2 regions of the Embleya sp. NPDC025285 genome follow, and region 1 is predicted to be linked to the other one. Evidence: riboswitches for the same ligand, from Rfam matches in the RefSeq annotation. Region 1 holds a riboswitch; the other holds the start of a gene.
The links. Region 1 has a riboswitch for S-adenosylmethionine ahead of thrC (threonine synthase). Riboswitches for the same ligand answer to the same signal wherever they lie in the genome.
Positions count from the first base shown of each region.

Region 2: it holds a riboswitch for S-adenosylmethionine, as region 1 does, so the genes downstream of both, ACZ4FV_RS30660 (aminotransferase class V-fold PLP-dependent enzyme) here and thrC (threonine synthase) in region 1, are expected to answer to the same signal.

Region 1 is NZ_JBVHLU010000134.1:5,063-16,323, forward strand. It holds gene ACZ4FV_RS46445 (hypothetical protein) at 1-444, shown strand, start outside; gene ACZ4FV_RS46450 (glucosyl-3-phosphoglycerate synthase) at 467-1,444, opposite strand; SAM riboswitch class I at 1,637-1,789, shown strand; gene thrC (threonine synthase) at 1,806-3,086, shown strand; gene ACZ4FV_RS46460 (ubiquitin-like small modifier protein 1) at 3,083-3,361, shown strand; gene ACZ4FV_RS46465 (cold-shock protein) at 3,783-3,986, shown strand; gene groL (chaperonin GroEL) at 4,438-6,063, shown strand; gene ACZ4FV_RS46475 (Uma2 family endonuclease) at 6,278-6,865, shown strand; gene ACZ4FV_RS46480 (hypothetical protein) at 7,158-8,672, shown strand; gene ACZ4FV_RS46485 (ARPP-1 family domain-containing protein) at 8,669-9,676, shown strand; gene ACZ4FV_RS46490 (hypothetical protein) at 9,640-10,023, opposite strand; gene ACZ4FV_RS46495 (DUF4031 domain-containing protein) at 10,069-10,338, shown strand; gene ACZ4FV_RS46500 (HD domain-containing protein) at 10,379-11,041, opposite strand; gene ACZ4FV_RS46505 (HelD family protein) at 11,123-11,261, opposite strand, start outside.
Region 2 is NZ_JBVHLU010000054.1:11,603-22,863, forward strand. It holds gene qcrB (cytochrome bc1 complex cytochrome b subunit) at 1-371, opposite strand, end outside; gene qcrA (cytochrome bc1 complex Rieske iron-sulfur subunit) at 371-1,456, opposite strand; gene qcrC (cytochrome bc1 complex diheme cytochrome c subunit) at 1,453-2,253, opposite strand; gene ctaE (aa3-type cytochrome oxidase subunit III) at 2,300-2,929, opposite strand; gene ACZ4FV_RS30640 (cytochrome c oxidase assembly protein) at 3,005-4,120, shown strand; gene ACZ4FV_RS30645 (hypothetical protein) at 4,130-4,540, shown strand; gene ACZ4FV_RS30650 (response regulator) at 4,745-5,158, shown strand; gene trpD (anthranilate phosphoribosyltransferase) at 5,223-6,326, shown strand; SAM riboswitch class IV at 6,456-6,572, shown strand; gene ACZ4FV_RS30660 (aminotransferase class V-fold PLP-dependent enzyme) at 6,807-8,213, shown strand; gene ACZ4FV_RS30665 (Lrp/AsnC ligand binding domain-containing protein) at 8,624-8,902, opposite strand; gene ACZ4FV_RS30670 (exonuclease domain-containing protein) at 8,989-9,627, opposite strand; gene ACZ4FV_RS30675 (hypothetical protein) at 9,883-10,119, shown strand; gene ACZ4FV_RS30680 (NYN domain-containing protein) at 10,284-11,261, shown strand, end outside.

The DNA.
Region 1 (11,261 bases):
CCGACCGAGGGCAGCGATCGGCCGGGACCGGGCTGCCTGGGAGAGGCGCGGTTCGCCCTCGGCGTCGATCCGGCGCTGGAGCGCGCGGCACTGCCGAGCCGGCTGGATGTGGAGTCGTTCGAGCGCTCGCGCGCGGATCCTCGGGTACGGCAGGTGCTCGCGCTGTGGTCGACGTGCATGCGGGGGAAGGGGTTCGACTACCCCGATCCGTTGGCGGCGGGCGGCGATCCGGCCTGGGACACGCCCGTGCCGAGCGCGCGCGAGATCGCGGCGGCGACCGCGACGGTGGCCTGCCGGGCCGAGCACAACGTCGCGGGCACCTGGTACGCGGTCGACGTGGCGTATCAGCGACAGGCGATCGAGCGTGAGGCCGCGGCGCTGACCCGGGTGCGGGCGGCCCGGGAGAACACCGTGCGCAAGGTCGCGGAGGTGCTCGGCAACTGAGCCCGCCGGCCCCGCCCGGCGATCAGCGCTCGACCAGGCGGGTTCGTGCGCGGTAGGCGGGCACGGTCGCCATCGCCGGCCGCTCCCGGGCCGCGACGTCGTGCGTACGCAGCCGGAAACCGCCCTCGTCCCGCTCGAACTGGGTCAGCGCGGTGCTCAGCTCGACCGGGTGCGCGCCGTTCGGGCCGCGCCGCAGCCGGCGCTCGACGGCCTGGAGTATCTCCGCCGCCATCCGGCCCAGCCCGGCCTCGTCCTGGTGGTTGTGCCGGCGCACCCCCACGTCCACCTGGGCCATCGCGTCCAGGCCGACCAGGCGCAGGGTGTCCACGAGCATCGCGGTCTCGACGCCGTAGCCGCACGGGAAGGGCAGTTGTTCCAGCAACGAGCGGCGGGCCGCGTACTCGCCGCCGAGCGGCTGGACGAAACCGGCGAGTTCCGGCCAGTGCAGGTTGAGCAGCGGACGCGCGACCAACTCGGTCACCCGGCCGCCGCCGGCGGGCACGATCGTGTCGCCGATCTCCAGCGGCCGGTCGTACATCGCCTTGACCAGTTGCACCGAGGTGTCGGTGAGCAGCGGGCCGAGGATTCCGGTGACGAAGTCGGCCGAGAAGTCCTTGAGGTCGGCGTCCACGAACGCGACGATGTCGCCGTCGGTGACCAGGAGCGAGCGCCACAACACCTCGCCTTTGCCGCGCACGGCCGGGATCGCGGGCAGGATGTCGTCGCGGTGCACGACCCGCGCGCCCGCGTCCGCCGCGATCCGGGAGGTGTCGTCGACCGATCCGGAGTCGACCACGACCAGTTCGTCCACCAGCGGCGCGCGCTCGATCAGCTCGGTGCGGACCACCTTGACGATGTCCCCGACGGTCGCCGCCTCGTTCAACGCCGGCAGGACGACGCTGACCCGAGTGTCTCGTTTGGCGTCAAGAAGCTTGTCGACGGGCCAGTCCGCGGCGACGGAGGACCGTCGTCGAAGCCAGGCGCTCACCTCGGGCTGCACGTTCGAAATCCCCTGTCGTCGCCGGTGTTCCGGCCTCGGTCACGGCCACCCTCCATCGTCTCGCGAGGTGGACCGGATGATCGACGCGGCACCGGTTCGGTTACAGTCGTCGTCACCGGTAACGACGATCGCACGTCGTGCCGGACAAACGCGGACCGGCCACCTCGCGAAGGGTGTGTCCACCGCCATAGCAGCTCATCCAGAGGGGCAGAGGGAACGGCCCGTTGAAGCCCCGGCAACCATCCGATCGTCATTCCTCGTGACGCGCTTTCGGCGCGAGCGAGCACCGGCGGATCGGACAGGTGCCAAGTCCGGCCCGTGGAACCCCACGGGTAAAGATGAGGACAGAAAGGCCCTCGCCATGGCGACACCCACCGCCACCCGTTCCACCAGCGCCACCTCCACCTCCACCTCCTTCGGTCCGGCCGTCGCGCTGTCGTGTCGCGAGTGCGGCGAACGCACCGAACTGGGTCCCAAGTACGCCTGCGAGTCCTGTTTCGGCCCGCTCGAGGTGGCCTACGACTTCGGCACCGTCACACGTGAGCAGATCGAGGCCGGCCCGCAGAACATCTGGCGCTACGCGCCGCTCCTGCCGGTGTCCGCGGACGTCGCGTCCCGGCCCAATCTGAACCCCGGTTTCACCAAGCTGGTCCGCGCCGAGAACCTGGGCCGCGAGCTGGGCATCGCGAAGCTGCACGTCAAGGACGACTCGGGCAACCCGACGCACTCCTTCAAGGACCGCGTGGTCGCGATCGCCGTCGAGGCCGCGCGCACGTTCGGCTTCACCACCCTCTCCTGCTCCTCCACCGGCAACCTGGCCGGCGCGGTGGGTGCCGCCGCCGCCCGGGCGGGCCTGCGGAGCTGCGTGTTCATCCCCTCCGACCTGGAGGCCGGCAAGGTCGTCACGGCGGCCGTGTACGGCGGCGAGCTGGTCGCCATCGAGGGCACCTACGACGAGGTCAACCGGTTCTGCTCGGAGCTGATCGGCGACCCGGCCGGTGAGGACTGGGGCTTCGTCAACGTCAACCTGCGGCCGTACTACGGCGAGGGTTCCAAGACGCTCGCGTACGAGATCGCCGAGCAGCTCGGCTGGCGGCTGCCCGAGCAGATCGTCATCCCGATCGCGTCGGGTTCGCAGCTCACCAAGATCGACAAGGGCTTCCGCGAGCTGATCGCGCTGGGGCTGGTCGAGGACGCGCCGTACAAGATCTTCGGCGCGCAGGCCACCGGGTGCTCCCCGGTGGCCGCCGCGTGGAAGGCCGGCCACGACGTGATCCGCCCGGTGCGGCCGGACACGATCGCCAAGTCGCTCGCGATCGGCAACCCGGCCGACGGCCCGTACGTGCTGGACGTGTGCAAGCGCACCGGCGGCGCGGTGGAGGACGTCACCGACGCCGAGGTGGTCGAGGCGATGAAGCTGCTGGCCCGCACCGAGGGCATCTTCGGCGAGACCGCCGGTGGCGTGACCGTCGGCTGCCTGCGCAAGCTGCTCGCGTCCGGCGCGCTGGACCCGGACGCCGAGACGGTCGTGCTCAACACGGGCGACGGCCTCAAGACGTTGGACGCGGTCACGCCGACCACCGGCGCCACCGCGACCATTCGACCCACTCTGGAATCCTTCCGAAAGGCCGGCCTGGCATGAGCGTCTCCGTTCGCATCCCGACGATCCTGCGCACCTACACGGGTGGGGCGGCCGAGGTGTCCGTCGAGGGAAGCACCCTCGCCGAGGTCCTGGACGCCCTGGAAAAGGACCACACCGGAATTCGCGCACGCATCCTCGACGACGAGGGCAAGCTGCGCCGCTTTGTGAATCTGTACGTGAACGACGAGGACGTGCGCTTCGCGGACGGTCTCGCCACCACGATCCCCGACAACGGCAGCGTTTCGATCATCCCGGCGGTCGCCGGCGGTTGCTGACGCGATAGGCGACCTTGTCGATCTTCATCGGCACGGACCACGAAACGGAACCGAGAAATCCGCCGTCCGGAGCACCGGGCGGCGGATTTCCTCTCTCCCCGGCCGACGTGCGTTACACGTGTTTACCCGGGTCCATTTCCCCGCTTTGGCGGCGTTGCGTCGGTAAACCCGTGGTCGAGATCACACCCGATATGTATCGAAAGTCGTTTTCCTGACGTATTGAAATACGGCTTTCCTGGTGATTCACGAAGAATGCGAGCTTTATTCACTCGGGAATTCTCGTCCGATTGACCTGTTGCTCCGGGCATCCGTCCGGATACATTCAGCCGCGGTCGTAGCGGAAGGCCGGGTCCTTCTGGATACGAACCCGGAGCTGCGGCGTGCAGTATCCGTGAAAGGGCCAGTAACAGGGGAGTTAGGAATGGCTCAGGGCGCCGTCAAGTGGTTCAACGCGGAGAAGGGGTACGGCTTCATCGCGGTCGACGGTGGTGCGGACGTTTTCGTCCACTACAGCGCGATCCAGATGGACGGGTACCGGACGCTCGAGGAGGGGCAGCGAGTCGAGTTCGAGATCTCGCAGGGGCAGAAGGGGCCGCAGGCCGACATGGTCCGCGTCACCGCCTGAACCAGGGGGCATCCGCTCCTCTGCTTGAAACGGTCCACACCACGGACTGCACGACACATCGCAGCACAACACTTGTCCCGATCTCTCGTCCGGCCTGTTGTCCGATGGTCGGATCGGATGCGTATCGGGTGTGATCAGCGACCGGGGCCCGGCCTTCCCGCCATGCGGGGGCCGGGCCCCGGTCGTTGTACGTGCGGCCGTGCGGACCCGCGCTTCGTGCGACACGCGCGGGGGTGTGCGCGGACGGGTCGGGACCGGCCGTTGCGCTTGCACTCGGCATGGTCGAGTGCTAATCATTGGCGTTAGCACTCTGGATGTGAGAGTGACAGAAACGGACCGAGCCGGTGAGGCTCGGCACCCGTGAGGGAGGGATCCTCGCGGTGGTCGGGTCGTCCGTCGCGGGCACCTGTGCGGTCCGGCACTCACCCCCGTTCTGGGAGGACTTCACCACATGGCCAAGATCATCGCGTTCAACGAGGAAGCGCGCCGCGGCCTCGAGCGCGGGATGAACCAGCTCGCCGACGCCGTCAAGGTCACGCTGGGCCCCAAGGGCCGCAACGTCGTGCTCGAGAAGAAGTGGGGTGCGCCCACCATCACCAACGATGGTGTGAGCATCGCCAAGGAGATCGAGCTCGAGGACCCGTACGAGAAGATCGGTGCGGAGCTGGTCAAGGAGGTCGCGAAGAAGACGGACGACGTCGCCGGTGACGGCACGACGACCGCGACCGTCCTCGCCCAGGCGCTCGTACGCGAGGGCCTGCGCAACGTGGCCGCCGGCGCGAACCCGATGGCCCTCAAGCGTGGCATCGAGAAGGCCGTCGAGGCCGTCTCCGAGCAGCTTCTCGCGCTTGCCAAGGACGTCGAGACGAAGGAGCAGATCGCCTCCACCGCCTCGATCTCCGCCGCGGACCCCCTGATCGGCGAGATGATCGCCGAGGCCATGGACAAGGTCGGCAAGGAAGGCGTCATCACCGTCGAGGAGAGCAACACCTTCGGTCTCGAGCTCGAGCTCACCGAGGGCATGCGCTTCGACAAGGGCTACATCTCGCCGTACTTCGCGACCGACATGGAGCGCATGGAGGCCGTCCTCGAAGACGCCTACGTGCTCATCGTCAACTCGAAGATCACCTCGGTGAAGGACCTCCTCCCGCTGCTGGAGAAGGTCATGCAGTCGGGTAAGCCGCTCATGATCATCTCCGAGGACGTCGAGGGCGAGGCCCTGGCCACGCTCGTCGTCAACAAGATCCGCGGCACCTTCAAGTCCGTCGCCGTCAAGGCGCCGGGCTTCGGCGACCGTCGCAAGGCCATGCTCGGCGACATCGCCATCCTCACCGGTGGCCAGGTCATCTCCGAGGAGGTCGGCCTCAAGCTCGACACCGCGGGTCTCGAACTCCTCGGCCGCGCCCGCAAGGTCGTCGTCACCAAGGACGAGACGACCATCGTCGACGGTGCCGGTGACTCGGACCAGGTCGCGGGTCGGGTCAACCAGATCCGCGCCGAGATCGAGAACTCGGACTCGGACTACGACCGCGAGAAGCTCCAGGAGCGTCTCGCGAAGCTGGCCGGCGGCGTTGCCGTGATCAAGGCCGGCGCCGCGACCGAGGTCGAGCTCAAGGAGCGCAAGCACCGCATCGAGGACGCGGTGCGCAACGCGAAGGCCGCCGTCGAAGAGGGCATCGTCGCCGGTGGTGGCGTGGCCCTGCTCCAGGCGTCGACCATCGCGTTCGACAAGCTCGAGCTGGACGGCGACGAGGCGACCGGCGCGAACATCGTGCGCCTGGCCGTCGAGGCCCCGCTCAAGCAGATCGCGGTCAACGCCGGCCTCGAGGGCGGCGTGGTTGTGGAGAAGGTGCGCAACCTGACCCCGGGTCACGGCCTCAACGCCGCGACCGGCGAGTACGTGGACCTCATCGCCGAGGGCATCATCGACCCGGCGAAGGTCACCCGTTCCGCGCTGCAGAACGCCGCGTCGATCGCCGCGCTGTTCCTGACCACCGAGGCTGTCATCGCCGACAAGCCGGAGAAGAACCCGGCCCCGGCCGGCGGCGCTCCGGACATGGGCGGCATGGACTTCTGATCCGCTGAGGATCGGTAGACCCGCACGGTCTTGACGCGAGAGGCGGTCCCCTTCGGGGGGCCGCCTCTTTCGCGTTCCCGGGACGGATTGCGGCGGTGTTCGAAGCGTGTTCGCTCGTTCGAGTGGCGGTGGCGACTTACCCTGAAATGGTCTCCGGGCGGCACATAGCGTCGCTCCTGCTACAGCGCGGACCGAGGTGGATGAGGTGGACGACATGACCGCACCCGTGATCGAGGCGAGCGACACCTGGCACCGACTGGTGTCCACGTGGCAGGAGCTGGACGTGCCCGACGGCTGGCGCGCCGAGATCACGGGGGGAAGCATCGTCATGTCGCCACCGCCGGCAAATACGCACAATCTGATTGCGTCCCGCCTCCAGCGGGCGTTGCTTACGGTCACCCCGGAGAACTGTGAGATCTTCCAAACGCTCGGTGTGAGTATCGCGCCGATGTTTCGGCTCTACATCCCGGACGTCGTCGTGATGCCGGTCGACGACATCGGGTTGGATCCCGAACACGACACGGCGCCGACCCCGGCACGGTGCGCCCTCCTCATCGCCGAGATCACCTCCAAGGACAATGCGGACCACGATCGGGTAACCAAGCTCGAGGCCTACGCCCGGGCCCAGGTGCCGCTCTACCTGCTCATCGACCGCTGGGACAAGGAGGGTCCTTCCGTGAAGCTCTTCTCCGCGCCCGACGGCAGGAGATACCACGGGGAACTCCGGGTATCGATCGGCGAGTCGATCACCATCCCCGAGCCTTTCGGAATCGACCTCGATACGTCGCTCTTCGGGGTCTGATTCGACTCGACCGATATTGGCCGGCGTCGGCGGCACCTCGCTCGTAGGCTCGTGGTGCGACTCCGGGAACTACGCGTTCCTTCTGTCTTGGCGTACAAGCGCTTTTGGGGTGCTTGGGGTTCGAATCCCTATCCGGGACCCGTGACCTGCCCGGAGTCGCGTGCCATCGCACCCGGGGAACTGCGTGTTCGTACAGAGCCGTTTCCCATGGGTCGGAAGCGGTCCCAGGTTCGTCCGGGGACCACACACCGGACCCGCGACCTGCCCCGGGTGCCCACGGGGGAGCCTTTCGATGACCGAGATCACCCGCGCCCTGAGCGCCGACAATCCGGCCCGCGCCGAGGCCGCCGCCACCGTCGTCCGCTTCCTGGACGTCGCCGTGGCCGCGACCGGGCGGGCCTCCTTCTACAACACCCGCGACGAGCAGCTCGCCTTGGAGCAGGACGCGCACCGCGCGATGATCGCACTGGACCGGCGGTTGTACGCGGGTCTGGTGTGCTCCCCCGGAGCCACCGACCGCAGCCGGCAGCTCGGCGTGCTGCACCTGCTCGACACGCCCGCGCGCGAGGACGACGGCACCGCCGTGTACGACGCGGTGGCCGCGCTGACCGTGCCGCGCCGACTCAAGCTGTTCGGGCTGCTGGCCGAGCGGCGGGTCAACAACGCGCGGGTGCGCCGGCTGATCCTGCGCAGCGTCCTGGGCTCCGGCTCACTGGAGTTGTGGTCGGTGCGCTACCGGGACAAGCTCGCCGGCGCCCTGCGGCACGCGTGGGGTCTTCGGCTGAGCGGCATCCTGCGCTCGATCCTGACCAAGCAGCTCGCCGGCGCGGAACTCGACCCGAAGGAACTGCGCATCCTAGCCCGCGAGCTCGACCGCTGGGCGCCCGACCCGGCCGACGCCGCCGTCACGCGCGAGTGCGTCGCGTTCGTGCTCGGCGCCGACGGCCCGTACACGCTGCCGCTCCCGGTCGCGTATCGAGCCGCCCGCACCGACCTGGACGCGGGCGCGGCACTGCCGCTGGAGACGCTCGAAGGGCTGCGCGGCCGATTCCACCCGGACGAGAAGCCCGCGCGCGTCCTGGCGCTGACCGCCGATCGGCTGACCGTCGGCCAGCGGCTCGCCGGACAGCGGCAGGCCGAGCGCGCGGGCGTCGAGGTCGAGGTCGACCTCGACCGCTACGACGCGGTCCGGCTCTACCTCTACGCGTTCGCGACCGGGATGACCGACGAGGTCGCCGCGGCGCTGGATCGGCGGGCCGCGGCCGGTGCCGCCGGGCTCGACCTGGCCGGCCGTCGGATCGCCCTGGTCCTGGACGGGTCCGCCTCGATGCGCGGTGGCGCCGATCAGCCGCTGCGGCCGATCGCCACGGTGCTCGCGCTGCGCGACGCGCTGCGGGCGGCGGCGGGCGAGTGCCACGACGTGTGGATCGGCGGCGCCCCGGACGGCCGACTGGTGCGACCCACCGGCGCCACGGCGGCGGCCGAGGCCCTGGTCGCCGCGCTGCGCACCGGCGCCGAGCTGATCGTGGTGATCGGCGACGGCTACGAGAACGCGCCCGCCGGGCGGTTCGCACAGGTGCTCGACGCCGCGCACACCCTCGGCGTCGCGGTGCCGGTGGTCCAGCTCTCGCCCGTGCTCGCGGCCGAGGCGGGCGGCCTGCGCGGCTACGCGCCGAACCTGCCCACGGCCCCCGTCCATCGTCCCGAGGTTCTCGAACTCGCTTGGTGCCGGCTGATGTTGGCCGCCGACCCGGCCGCCGCCGTACCCGCCCTGCTGCGCCTGGCCCACCTGGAGGTGACCGGATGAACACCCTCGCCCACGACGCGCTGCCGATCGGCGACCTGCTGACCGGCTGCACCCTGGGTCGGGTGCAGAGCGTCGGCCGGATGCAGGTGTTGCCGCTGCTCGGCGACACCTGCGACGCGCCCGCAGTGACGCTCCCGACCGATCTGTGGATCGGCACGAGTGGCTACGGCACGCTCACCTTCGTCAACCACACGCCGAACGTCGCGCTGGTCCCGTGCCACCTCGCGGTGATCGTCGAGCAGAGCGCGCAGGACCACGCGATGCCACGCGCCGCCATGGTCGAGCCCTCGGATCGGCTCGCCTTCGACGCGGCGATGTGCGTCCAGCAGACCCAGCCCGGGCTGATCCCCGAGGCGCCGCGGCCGCTCGCCGTGCTGCCGCTCGCGCTGCGCGCCGCCGCGTCGGCGAGCGCGGACGCGGACGGGTACAGCAGGTTGTGGCCGGCCGTGCAGCGCTTCAACGTGTCCTCCGGCCTCGCCGAGACCGGGAACCTGGCGCTGTTCCTGAAGCACTTCGCGCTCGAGCTCGAACGTTTCGTCGCCGAGTTCGAGTGCGTCGACGAGCAGGTGGGCGCGGTGGTGCTGCTGGACGGCGAGATCGCCGGGATCGAGCGGGCGCCCTCGCGGGCGTACTGGTCGGCGATGTGGGAGCCGCTGATCCGGTTCTGCTACGGCGCGGAGGCGCTGCGTTACGGCCTGCACGACGCGGGTGATCCGCCGCCGAGCCGGACCGTGCTGAGCCTGCCCGGCCGCGACGGCGCGGCGGCCGGCGACCCGTACGACGTGCTCGCCCAGGCGCTGCGGGTCGCCGACGCCGAGGAGCGGCGGCGCGCCGAGCACACGCTGGACGCCGCCGGCGCGCAGGTGGTGACGGTGACGCCGGAGCACACGGCCGCCGGTGTCACCGTGGGCCGGGCGCAGAGCGAGCGGCTGGTCGGCGCGTACGCGGTCGGCGGCGACCGGCCGATCTACGCGTCGTTGACGGCGCGCTCGTTCGGCGGCTGAGTGGGCGCGAGGCCGCCGAGCGGGGCGATCACCTCGGCGTCCCGTTCGCAGACCCAGTGCGGGTCCTCGCCCAGCTCGGGTTCGAGGTAGAGCGGGTGGTCGTCGTGCCGCGGGCACGGCGGCCACACCGTGCCCTGCTCGGTGAGCGCCTCCTGGACGTCCTGGCCGATCAGTCCGGGGACGTACGCGGCGCCGTCGGGCCACTGCTCGACCCACCACTTGCGCTCGACCAGCGCGTGCTCGACCACGGTCACGGTCTCGGGGGTCTCGACGCCGTGCGTGCGCAAATCGGCCAGGACCAGGGCGCGGGCGGTCAACAGGGCGACGTCGGTCGGATCCTTGCTCATGGTCCACAAGTGTGCGCGATCGCGGCGTATACGAGAATCGACGGCGTGGCACTCCTCATCGATCCCCCGGCCTGGCCCGGACGCGGGCGGCTGTGGTCGCACCTCGTCAGCGACGTCTCGCACGCCGAACTGCACGCGTTCGCACGCGAACTCGGCGCGCCGGAGCGTGCGTTCGACCGGGATCACTACGACGTCCCGGCCGACCTGTACGCGCGGGCGGTGGCGAACGGGGCCGAGCCGGTCTCCAGTCGGGAACTGGTGATCCGGCTGACCCGGGCGGGGCTGCGCCGGCGCAAGCGGTACCGCCCGCGCTAGACGCGGCGGCGTCCGCCGTGCCGAGCCGGCAGGCGCCGGGTCAGGACTGCTGGCGCGGGATCGTGCCCTCGAGTCGTTCCAGCTCGGCGCGCATGTTGTAGCGGGCCGCCTCCTCGTACCGTGCCGCGCCCAGGCGGGTGTGGAACAGCCGGGGCAGCGACATCAGGTCGCGCAGCACGGCGGCGCGGGCGGCGCGGAACGCCTCGTCCGGAACGAACGCGTACTCCTCGCGGACCGCCGCCGTGTACGCCTCGTAGCGCTCGCGGTCGGCGGCCAGGATGGCCAGGTCCGCGTCGCACAGGACGTGCGCGTTGTGGTCGTGCTCGCCGGGCGCGTGCTCGGCGGTCACCCGGACCAGGCGCACCGTCTCGGCCACCAGGGCCGGGTCCACGCCCGCCTCGCGCAGGCCGCGCTCGGCCAGCCGCGCGCTGCGCTCCTCGTTGTCGGCCCGGGCCGGGTCGTAGACCGCGTCGTGGAACCACGCGGCGAGCACGACCGCGTCGGCGTCGTCGGCCTCGTAGGCCAGTTCGCCGACCAGGTCGAGCACGGTGCGCAGATGGTCGGTGTCGTGATAGCGGCGGTGCGGCTCGGCATAGCGCGCCAGCAGGCTCTCGACGACGGCGCCCGCCTCGGCGTGCTCACCGACGAGCCGGGCCCATTGGTCCCGCAGTGTCACAGTCGCGGACTCCTGGATACGTTCCACCCGGCCAGCATGGCAGAACGAGCGAGCGAAGCCGACCACCAACCGGTTCGACACACGCGGTTCACTCGTATTGGATGCCCGTCACCGATGCGGCAGGACCGGTACCGCCAGCGGTTCCGGGAGCGGGCGCGCGTGCAGCACGACCAGCGCGGACACCGCGCGGGTGAGCACCACGTAGAGCCGGCGCAGCCCCTGGGCCTCGGCGTCCACGATCTCGGCC
Region 2 (11,261 bases), on a different contig from region 1:
GCCCAGTGGTGGATCTGACGCATCGCCAGACCACCGCGGATGTCGAAGCTGATGTCCAGCGTCGAGGCGTACGCCTGGGACATGTGAATGCCCTGGAGCGGCACGTAGGAGCCGTCGTAGACGACCTCCTGCATGCTCGGCTTGAAGAACAGCGTCAGGAAGACACCGGTCAGCAGCAGCACGATGAAGCTGTACAGCGCCACTTCACCGAGCATGAAGGACCAGTGGTCCGGAAAGACCTTGCGCAGGTTCTTCTTCGCCGCGCCGTAGATGCCCAGCCGGCTGTCCAGGGCGTCGGCCGCGCGAACGGCCGCGTTGTTCGGGATCGGGGTGCTCTTGTTCGCCCCGCCCTTGGGTTGTTCGCTCGACATCAGCCACGCTCCCAGAAGCTCGCGCCGACCGGTTCGGCGAAGTCCTGCGTCGCGGCGAGGTTACCCGCCTCGTTCACATGGATCTTCAACTGCGGCAGCGAGCGCGCGGCCGGACCGAACACGACCTTGCCGTCGTCCGCCAGGTCGAAGGTGGACTGGTGACACGGGCACAGCAGGTGGTGCGTCTGCTGCTCGTACAGGCCGATCGGGCAACCCACGTGGGTGCAGATCTTCGAGTACGCCACGATGCCCTCGTAGCCCCAGTCCAGTTCCTTCTTGGACTTGATGTCCTCCGGCTCCAGCCGGACCACCAGGACCGCGGACATGCCCGCCTTCTCCAGCCAGCCGTGCGAGAGCTCTTCCTTCTCGCCGGCCGGGCCGTACTTCTCGACCAGGCCGTCGGGCAGCACCATGGTCAGCGAGCCCTTGACGATGTCGTCCGGCTTGATCGGCAGGCCGGTCGCCTCGTTGATCAGCTCGACGCCCGGCTTCCAGTCGGTGTGCCGCAGCTTGGTGCCCGGCAGCGGACCGAGGTCGCGCAGCAGCACGACGCCGGACAGCGGCACCAGGGCCATCGCGCCGATCATCGTGCGCCGGATCAGCGGGCGGCGACCGATCACCGAGTCCGCGGCACCCTGGGTGAACTCCCGGATCGCGTATTCGCGGGTCTCCGGGTCCGAGGTGAACTCGTGCCGCTCCTGGACGATCTCCTCGTCCGTCATCAACGTGCGCGCCCAGTGGATCGCGCCGGCGCCGATGCAGAACAGCGCGAGGCCGAGGAAGCCGCCGAGCGCGAGGTTCTGGGCACCGATCTTCCCGAAGAAGAAGATGTCGATGATGCGGTACTTGTCGATGCCGACGTACGCCCAGATGAAACCGATCGTGGACAACATCGAGATCACGAAGAGGAACGCGACCTGACGCTCGGCGCGCTTGGCGGCCCGCTCGTCGATGTCGGTGACGCGCGGCTCGTGGGCCGGCAGGCCGGGGTCGGCGAACGGGTCGCCTTCCGCCGGAACATGTGCCGAGGCGTGGACCTCGGGCAGGTGCTCTTCAGGCACTTCAGACTTGTCCTGGCTACTCATTTGGTCCTGGCCTTGGGGGTCCGGGCGGCAATCCAGATCGCACATCCGATGAGCAGACCGAGCGCGATGATCCAGCCGAACAGACCTTCGGAGACCGGGCCGAGCCGGCCGAGACCCAGGCCGCCGGGGTTCGGCTCCTTCTTGGTCGTCTCGTTGACGTACGTGACGATGTCCTTCTTCTGCTGCTCGGGCATCGTGCTGTCCGGGAACGAAGGCATGTTCTGCGGGCCGGTGAGCATGGCCTCGTACATGTGCTTCGGGTCCACGTTCTTCAGCGGCGGCGCGAACTTGCCCTCGGTCAGGGCGCCGCCCTCACCGGAGAAGTTGTGGCACTGCGAGCAGTTCGTGCGGAACAGCTCGGCGCCGTTGACGATGTCGCCGTCGGGCGCGTACATGTTCGCCGTCGGGACCTTGGGTCCGACGCCGAGGGAGGCCACGTACGCGGAGAGCTGGTCGATCTGCGCCTGGGTGTAGACCTCGGGCTTGCGCGGCGCCTGGGCGCCGGGCTGCTGAAGCGGCATCCGGCCGGTCGCCACCTGGAAGTCGACGGCGGCCGCGCCGACGCCGATCAGGGACGGACCGTCGGTGGAACCCTGGGCGTCGAGCCCATGGCAGGTCGAACATCCGCTCAGGTAGAGCTTCTTGCCCGCCTCGACGGCGATGGAGGCGGAATCGTCGGCCTCCGCCTTCTTGGCAGGCGCGAACGCGGCGTACAGACCCCCCGTGGCCGCGAGCGCGAAGATGAGTACGACGATCGCCGCCAAGGGGTGGCGTCGCCGCGCGGAGAGCTTTTTCACGGAAAACCCCGGTCCAATGTCGTCTGCGTAGTAAGTGTCGGGACGTCTACCTGATGACGTAGATCGTGAAGAACAGACCGATCCAGACCACGTCGACGAAATGCCAGTAGTACGAGACGACGATTGCGGCCGTGGCCTGCTCGTGCGTGAACCGTCGGGCCGCGTAGGTGCGTCCGAGGATCAGCAGGAAGGCGATCAGACCGCCTGTCACGTGCATGCCGTGGAAGCCGGTGGTCAGGTAGAAGACCGAACCGTAAGCCGACGACGAGAGAGTCGTGCCCTCCTTGACCAGCTCCGTGTACTCCATCACCTGGCCGCCGACGAAGACGGCGCCCATCACGAAGGTGATGACGAACCACATTCTGAGCTTCTTGACGTCACCGCGTTCGGCCGCGAAGACGCCGAGCTGGCAGGTGAGCGAGGACAGCACGAGGATCGTCGTGTTGCCCGTCGAGAACGGGATGTTCAGCTCACTGGCGTGCTCACGCCAAGCGTCCGCGCCGGTGACGGAGCGGATCGTGAAATACATCGCGAACAAGGCCGCGAAGAACATCAGCTCGGACGCCAACCAGACGATCGTGCCGATGCTGACCAAGTTGGGACGGTTGAGCGTCCCGTGTGTCCCGTGTGAGGGGGGCCCGGTTTCTAGTGAAGTTGCTGTCGCCACGGCGGCCATTATTGCGGTCGCCGGATCTGCCCACACTTCGGGGGGCAACCTTTGTACAACGTGTCCGGGTTAGGCTCTGGTTCCGTGAGTGGCTCTGCAGGCGACGCCGGGGTGTTTCTGGCGCACGCGACCCCTGGGAACGTACCGCCGGAACTGACCCCCATTCGGCTCCTGACCGGGTGGGTGTTCGAGCCGATCCCGATCCTGGTCGCGATGCTCTTCGGCGGCCTCTATCTGTACGGGGTGCACAAGCTCAGGGCCCGTGGGGACTCGTGGTCGCGGTGGCGGAGCTTCTCCTTCCTGGGACTGGGGCTGGGCACGTTCCTGCTCGCGACCGAGTCCGCGTTGGCCGCGTACGACACCGTGTTGCTGAGTGTGCACATGGTTCAGCACATGGTGCTGGCGATGATCACGCCGATCTTCCTGGCGCTCGGAGCGCCGATCACACTCGCGCTGCGTACCCTGCCGACCAAGTGGCGTAATCGACTCAACGCGCTGCTGCACAGCAGATACGCGAAGGTGGTCACCTTCCCGGCCTTCGCCGGGTTCATCTTCGTGCTCAACCCGTTCGCCCTGTACTTCACCCCTTGGTACGAGCTGACGTTGCGGAACACCTTCATGCACGACATGAATCACGTGCATTTCGTGATCATCGGCTGCATGTGGTTCTGGCCGCTGCTGGGTCTGGACCCGATGCCGCGCGCGAGTTATCCGATGCGGCTGCTCGCGGTGTTCGCGACGCTGCCGTTCCACGCGTGGCTGGGTATCGCGATCATGAGTTCGTCCAACGTGCTCGCCGGTGACTGGTACAACGACCTCGGTCGCGACTGGGGCGCCAGTCCGCTCTCGGACCAGGGCACGGCGGGCGGAATCCTGTGGGGCAGCGGCGACATCATCGGACTGCTCGTCTTCTTGGTGTTGTTCGTGCAGTGGGCCCGGGCGTCGGAGCGCGAGGCGGTCCGGGAGGACCGCCGGCTGGATCGACTCGAACTGATCGAGGCCGGCCGCAAGGCGCGCGAGGAGCGGTTGGCGCGCGAGGCGGCCGAGGCCGGCGGCGGTGTGGAGCAGGGCTTGGACGACGCCGGAAAACCCGTGTCGAAGAGCACTCTTCCGGGTGACTCTGCCCGAACGGAGGAGGCCGACTCGGCCGTCCGGGTGGCCCGCGGGCCCGAGCCGAGGTTGGCCGACGCGGCCGAGTAGCGTCGCGGCATGATCCTGGAACGTTTCCTGCGCCGGCGGCGACCGGAACCCGATCCCGTGCTCGTCGACGACGGCACGCTCGTGGTGGTCGGGTCCTGCTTCGACCCCTCGCGCGCCGATTCGGCGGTGGTCGCGCAGATGCGGGCGGACGGAGTCGCGGTGGAGACCGGACGGTTCGTGATGCGGCACGTGCTGACGCTGCCGGATCTGGCGGCGGCCGACGAGGCGGCCCGGATCCTGACGCCGGACGGCTGGCGGGTGGTGGCGCCGGCCCCCGACGAGCGGCCGCTGCGGGTGCTGATCTCCCGGCAGCAGGTGATCACCGGCCTGGAGCCGGCCCGGGAGCGGACCCGGATGGCCGGGCTGGCCCAGCGCCTGGGCGGCGACGCCGAGGGCTACGAGGTGCTCGCGCGCGGGTGATTCGGGGCGCGTCGGGGGTGCGGTCGGTGTCGCCCGGGCCGGACCGTGGCCGGCCGGGAGCGGGACGAGCGCGTGACGAGGCACACATTTTCGTGCCGAAAAGCGCTAACATCCGGGTCGATCCGAGTGTTGCCCGTACCGAACATGCGCAGCCTGAACATATGCAGCCCTGAACACACGCAGCCCAGACACAGGCAGGTGGACATGACGCGCGGCGAGACCATGACCGTCCTCGTGTACAGCGACGACCGCAACACCCGACGGAAGGTCACCCTCGCGCTCGGGCGCAGGCCCGCCGTCGACGTGCCGTTCGTGGAATACCTGGAGTGCGCCACCGAGCCCGCCGTGATCGAGGCGATGGACAAGGGCGGCATCGATCTGGTGATCCTGGACGGGGAGACCGCCCCGGCCGGTGGCATGGGTGTGTGTCGTCAGCTCAAGGACGAGATCTACAACTGCCCGCCGGTGCTGACCCTGGTCGGCCGTCCGCAGGACGCGTGGCTGGCCACGTGGTGCCGGGCGGACGCGGTGGTCGCCCACCCGCTGGATCCGCGCACGCTCGCGGACGCGGCGGCCGACCTGATCCGGGGTCGGATCGCCGGACGCCAGCCGGCCTGACCGCATCCCGGATAACCACCCGGCCGCGACGGGCGCGGTGGGTACGCTGTCGCGGACTCATCCGATGACACAGCGGGAGCGGACCATGGGCGCCTCGGCCTCTACGAACAAGAGCGGCGGCAACCCGGCGGCCCGTTCCTGGCGGGACCTCCTGGCGACGCTCATGCGCGGCGACGACCTGCCGGCCGACGCGACCGCGTGGGCGATGGACCACATCATGACCGGCGAGGCGACGCCGGTGCAGGTGGCCGGGTTCGTGATCGCGCTGCGGGCCAAGGGCGAGACCGTGGACGAGGTCTCGGGTCTGGTGCGGGCGATGTACGCGCACGCGTCGACGATCGAGGTGCCCGGCCGTACGGTCGACATCGTCGGCACCGGTGGCGACCTCGCGCGGACGGTGAACATCTCGACGATGTCCGCGATCGTGGTCGCGGGCACGGGCGAGACCGTGGTCAAGCACGGCAATCGGGCGGCGTCCTCGTCCAGCGGTGCCGCCGACGTGCTCGAGGCGCTCGGTGTGGTGCTGGACCTGACCCCGGAGCAGGTGGCCCGGACGGCCGAGGAGGCGGGCATCACGCTGTGCTTCGCCCAGCGCTTCCACCCGTCGCTGCGGCACGCCGCGCAGGCGCGGCGCGAGCTGGGGGTGCCGACCACGTTCAACTTCCTGGGGCCGTTGACCAATCCGGCTCGTGTGCGGTTCCACGCGGTCGGGGTCGCGGATCTGCGGATGGCGCCGATCGTGGCCGGTGTGCTGGCCGATCGGGGTGCGACCGCGCTGGTGTTCCGGGGTGACGACGGGCTGGACGAGTTGACCGTCACGACCACGTCGCAGGTGTGGATCGTGCGGGACGGCGACGTGCGCGAGGACCGGGTGGACCCGCGGGACCTGGGCATCCCGCTGAACGGGATCGAGTCGTTGCGCGGCGGCGACGCGGCGTTCAACGCCGAGGTGGCCCGGAAGTTGTTCGCGGGCGAGCAGGGCGCGGTGCGCGACGCGGTGTTGTTGAACTCGGCGGCGGCGCTGGCCGCGTTGGGCCCGGGAGAGGGATCGTTGACCCAGCAGTTGGCGGCCGGGATCGATCGGGCCGCCGAGGCGATCGACTCGGGCGCGGCGCAGGCCGCGCTGGATCGTTGGGTGGCCACGACCCGGTCGTTCGCGCGGGGATAGCGGGTCCGGGCGGGAGACCGTACGCCGGGCGTGGTCGTGGCCGACCCGCCCGGCGTCGTGCCGTCCAGGATGTGGGAATGGTGGGGCCGTCGTTGCGCGGGGCGCTCCGTCTGGTAATAATTCTGCGCAGGTCACGAGTGACAGTGGAAAGCCCCGGCTTGCTGTCCGGCAACCCTCGCTCCGCGGTGGGGTGCCCCGGGTGATGACACGGCCGGGCGTCGTAAGGCGCCCCGGCAAGCGCGGACCCCTTGCATGACGGCAGGCAATTGCTCCATGTGACCCGGGGGTCCTGTACCTGGGGAGCATGTGATGGCGTGAAATCTCTTTCTCGAAACGGGCTAATCGCCCTGATCCGTACGCGCTGAGTCGTCGCGCGTCGCTTTTCCGAGACCACATTTCACCAGCGGATCACCCGGTGCGTTTCAATGTCGATTCAGCGACATTCGCCTCGGTGTTCCGTGCCTGCCGAGGAGTTTCGCCATGACCGTCGACACCGCTTCCGCCTCCGCCTCCTCCGCCGCCTTCGACTGTGACGTCGCGATCGCCGCGCCGCTGCCCGTGGTCGGGCGGGACGTGCTCGTTCCGCTGGTGACCGGTGGCGAGGTCGAGTACGCCGCGCTCGACTACGGGGCGAGTGCGCCGTGTCTTCAGCGGGTGTGGGACGACGTGTCCACATACCTGCCCTACTACGGCAGCGTGCACCGCGGTGCCGGCTACCTGTCCCAGTTGTCCACCGACCTGTACGAGCAGAGCCGGGCCACGGTCGCGAGCTTCCTGGGGCTGCGGGCCGACGACACACTGCTGTTCACCCGCGGGACCACCGACTCGCTCAACCTGCTCGCGTCGGTACTGCCGCGCGGCACGCGGGTGTTCGTCTTCGAGACCGAGCACCACGCCGCGCTGCTGCCGTGGCGCCGGCACGCCGGGGTGACCCAGTTGGCCGCGCCGTCCTCGCCGGCGCAGGCCGTCGCGACGCTGGAGGCGGCGCTCGCCGGGTCCGGCGACGGGCCCCGACTGGTGTGCGTGACCGGTGCCTCGAACGTGACCGGTGAGCTCTTCCCGGTCGCCGAACTGGCCGAGGTCGCGCACCGGCACGGCGCGCGGATCGTGCTGGACGCCGCGCAACTGGCGCCGCACCACCCGGTGTCGGTGGCCGACCTGGACGTGGACTGGATCGCGCTGTCGGCGCACAAGCTGTACGCGCCGTTCGGCTCCGGCGTGTTGGCCGGGCGGGGCGACTGGCTGGACGCGGCCGAGCCGTACCTGGCCGGTGGCGGGGCGAGCAAGGCGGTCAGTCGGGACCACGTGGAGTGGCAGCGCGGTGCGGCCCGGCACGAGGCGGGATCGCCGAATGTGATCGGCGCCTACGCGTTGGCGTCCGCGTGTCGGGCGATCACCGAGGCGGGGCCGGCGGCGCTGGTCGCCCGCGAGGAGGCGCTGCTCGCGCGCCTTCGGGCGCAGCTGGCGCAGATTCCGGCGGTGCGGACGCTGGAGCTGTTCGGGCCGGAGTCGGCCCGGGTGGGGGTGCTCTCGTTCGTGGTCGAGGGGTGGAACAGCTCGCGGTTCGCGGCGGTGTTGTCGGCGGAGTACGGGATCGGTGTGCGGGACGGGCTGTTCTGCGCTCATCCGCTGGTGCGGCACCTGTTGGGCGGGCGGGCCGACCAGCCGAGCGAGTGCGGGTCTCCGGACGCGCCCGAGGGTGAGCAGAACCTCAACGCGATCCGGGTCAGCTTCGGCTTGGGCACGCCCGTCGAGCACCTGGACCGCTTTGCGGGGGCGGTGCGGGAGATCGTGGAGCGTGGGGCGTTGTGGAGCTACACGGTCGATGGGGGGCGGTGCGTTCCGGACGCGGACCCGCGCTCTGTGCGGCAATTGCCTGCGGCGTAGGGGGTTTTGGCCTCGCCGGCCGGGCGTCCTCAAGCGCCGGACGGGCTGGGGTGGCCCCTGCCGGGGGTGTCCTCAAGCGCCGGACGGGCTGGATTGGTGTTGTTGGGCGGTGGGGCTGGGGTGTTGATTGCGCCCGGGCCCGGGGGATGGCGGCCCTGCCGGGGGTGTCCTCAAGCGCCGGACGGGCTGGATCGGTGTTGTTGGGCGGTGGGGCTGCGGTTTTGGGTGCGCCGGGGTGGGTGTCCTCGAGCGCCGGGTGGGCTGGGTTTGGTGTTGTTGGGCGGTGGGGCTGCGGTTTCGGGTGCGCCGGGTGGGCTGGAATCGGCCCGGGGTGGGGTGGCCTTGCCGGGGGTGGGTTCGAGTGTTGGGCGGGGTGGGTCCGGGCGCTTTGGGGGCGCCCGGACCGGGGGTTATTCCAGGCCGATGGCGAAGGCGGCTTCGAGGTCGTGTTGGGAGTAGGTGCGGAAGGCGATGTGGGTGGTGGTGGCCTCCACGCCGGGGACCTTGTTGAGGTGGCCGGGGATGACGTCGGCCAGGTCGTCGTGGGCGCGGACGCGCACCATGGCGATCAGGTCGAATTCTCCGGTGACCGAGTAGACCTCGCTCACGCCCTCGATCGCGGCGATCGCCTCCGCGATTTCCGGGGTCTGGTCCACACGCGTCTTGACCTGCACGATCGCGGTGATCACGGGTAGTCCTCCGGCTCTCGACGACAAGGTGCCCGAGCTTAGTCGGCGCACGTGCGCCGGGGAGTGTCGGTGGCGAGACCGCGGCTTCACCCGATCGGAGTGGTTTGCTCCGGCCACACCCTGGGTGCGGCCGGCCGGCCCAGGGTGAGCAGGTCGGACAGCTCGTGCCGGCCGCTCGCGTGCATCCGGCCGATGAAGGCGCGCAGGACGTGCGCGGTCGCCCGGGCGTCGGCGAGCGCTCGGTGGGTCGGGTCGGTGGGCGCCTCGAAGTACCGCGCGAGCGTGCCCAGACGCATGTTCGGCACCGTCCCCGGCGGCAGCAACGCGCGGGCCAGCGCGAGCGTGTCCACGACCCGCAGATCGGGCCACGGCGCGTCGCAGGCGAGGCTCGCCGCACGCAGAAAGCCCACGTCGAAGGGGGCGTTGTGGGCGACCAGGATGGCGTCCTCGGCGAACCGGGTGAACGCCGGCAACACCAGCCGCAGCGGTGGCGCGTCGGCCACCAGATCGTCGGATATCCCGGTCAGGTCCGTGATGAACTCCGGGATCGGTACGCCGGGCGCGACCAGGGTCGCGAACTCGCCCAGACGGTCCGATCCGCGCAGGCGTACGGCGGCGATCTCGGTGATCCGCGCCTCCTGCGGATCCAGGCCGGTCGTCTCCAGATCGACGACCGTGAACACCTGGCGCTCCACCTCGTCACGAATCGCTCGGGACCCGGGCATGGTTCGCAACTCGTGGCCCGGGGCGATACTGTCCGGCGGGCGGGAACGCCGCGGCCGGTCGGCCGCCGGCAAGCCCTGATTCGCCGAACCTCGTGACCGGCAATCCCGGTGCGCGGTGCTGCTCATGTACCGGACGGTACGTTTCCGGCCCGACACGGCCGCGCCCAGGTACCTCTCGCCGCCCGGCATCATGGGTGTACGCGGGCCGCTCGCGGACCGGCAGACGCTCGCAGACCAGACAGGAAGGGAACACGCATGTCGATCCAGGCCCCCACCGAGGACACCCGGTGGCGTTGCTCGCTGTGCGGCAACCTGACCCGGTTCGACGTGACGCGGACCACCAAGGCGGTCGAGTTCACCCACCTCGACCTCGCGGGCGTCGCCCGGGTCGAGGAGCGCGAGATCGTTTCCGACGAGATCGAGTCGGTGCGCTGCCGCTGGTGCAACGCGACCGACTCCGTCGAGCTGGTGGCGCGACCCGACGCGAGCTGAGTGCCGAGACCGTGCGGCGACAATGGGACTGTGCATCGTTTCGGCATCGGGGCGGCCCGGCGCGGCCGTCCCCGCTCCGGAACACGCCATGATCAAGGCGTCGGCGTCCCGGCAACGGTGACGCGGGGAGGGGCCTCAAGGGAACGGGAAGGACCGGAGGAGCAGTGAGCGGACCGGATACCCGCGCGGACGAGGTCACGCCTGCGCACGCCGCCGAGGCCGCCGAGGCGGTGCCGGCCGCCGAGCCCGACCTCGACGCGCAACCCCGGGCCGAGGCGGAGACCGACCCGGTGTCCGTCGACTCCGAGGCCGCCCCGGAGGCACCCGTCGACCACGCGGTCGATCCGGAGCCGCACGGGCCCGCCGCCCCTGCGGCCCACGCGCATCCGGCCGGGCCGGCGAGCGCCGAGGCCGATCCGAACCCCACCGCCGAACCCCGTGTCGCCGCCGGCGCGGATGCCGACGCCTGCGCCGAACCCGGTGCCGTCGGGGCCGACCCGGAGCGGGGTGATCCGCAGGTCGTCGAGCCCGAGGTGTTGTCCGGGCCGTTGCCCGAGGCGGTCCGGGTGCGGGTGATCTCGGTGGCCGCGGACGCGCTCGGCACGATGACCGCGGACGAGGTGCCCGGACCGCTGCGCCGGTTCGCCCGGTTCACCCACCAGCGCCGGGCCAAGTTCGCCGCGACGCCGCTGGCCGCCGCGCTGGAGAACGACCCGGTGTTCCGGCAGCGCATAGCGGAGCGCTTTCGCAAGGGCCTGCCGGAGATCTCCGAGGCGCTCGAGGCCGGCAAGGTGCCCGCCGCGGCCGACCCGCTCGACGTGGCCGCCGCCGCGTACCTGCTGCGCCCGCGCGGCTGGGTCCGACTGATCGAGACCGCCGGCGACGCGGCCAAGGAGGCCGCCGCCGATCGCGCCGAGGCCGAGGCCGCCGAGACGTTGTCCCGCCTCGAGCACGAGGTCGGCGTACTGCGCGCGGCATCCAAGACCGAGCACGAACGGCTGCGCGCGGAGCTGGAGACCGCCCGCAAGGAGGCCGACCACCTGCGCCGCCAGGTCCGCGGCCTCCAGGGCAGCGCCAAGCACGAGGAGAAGGAGGCCCGTCGGGCCCGCTCCGAGCTGGACGCCGTGCGGGTCGAGGCGCAG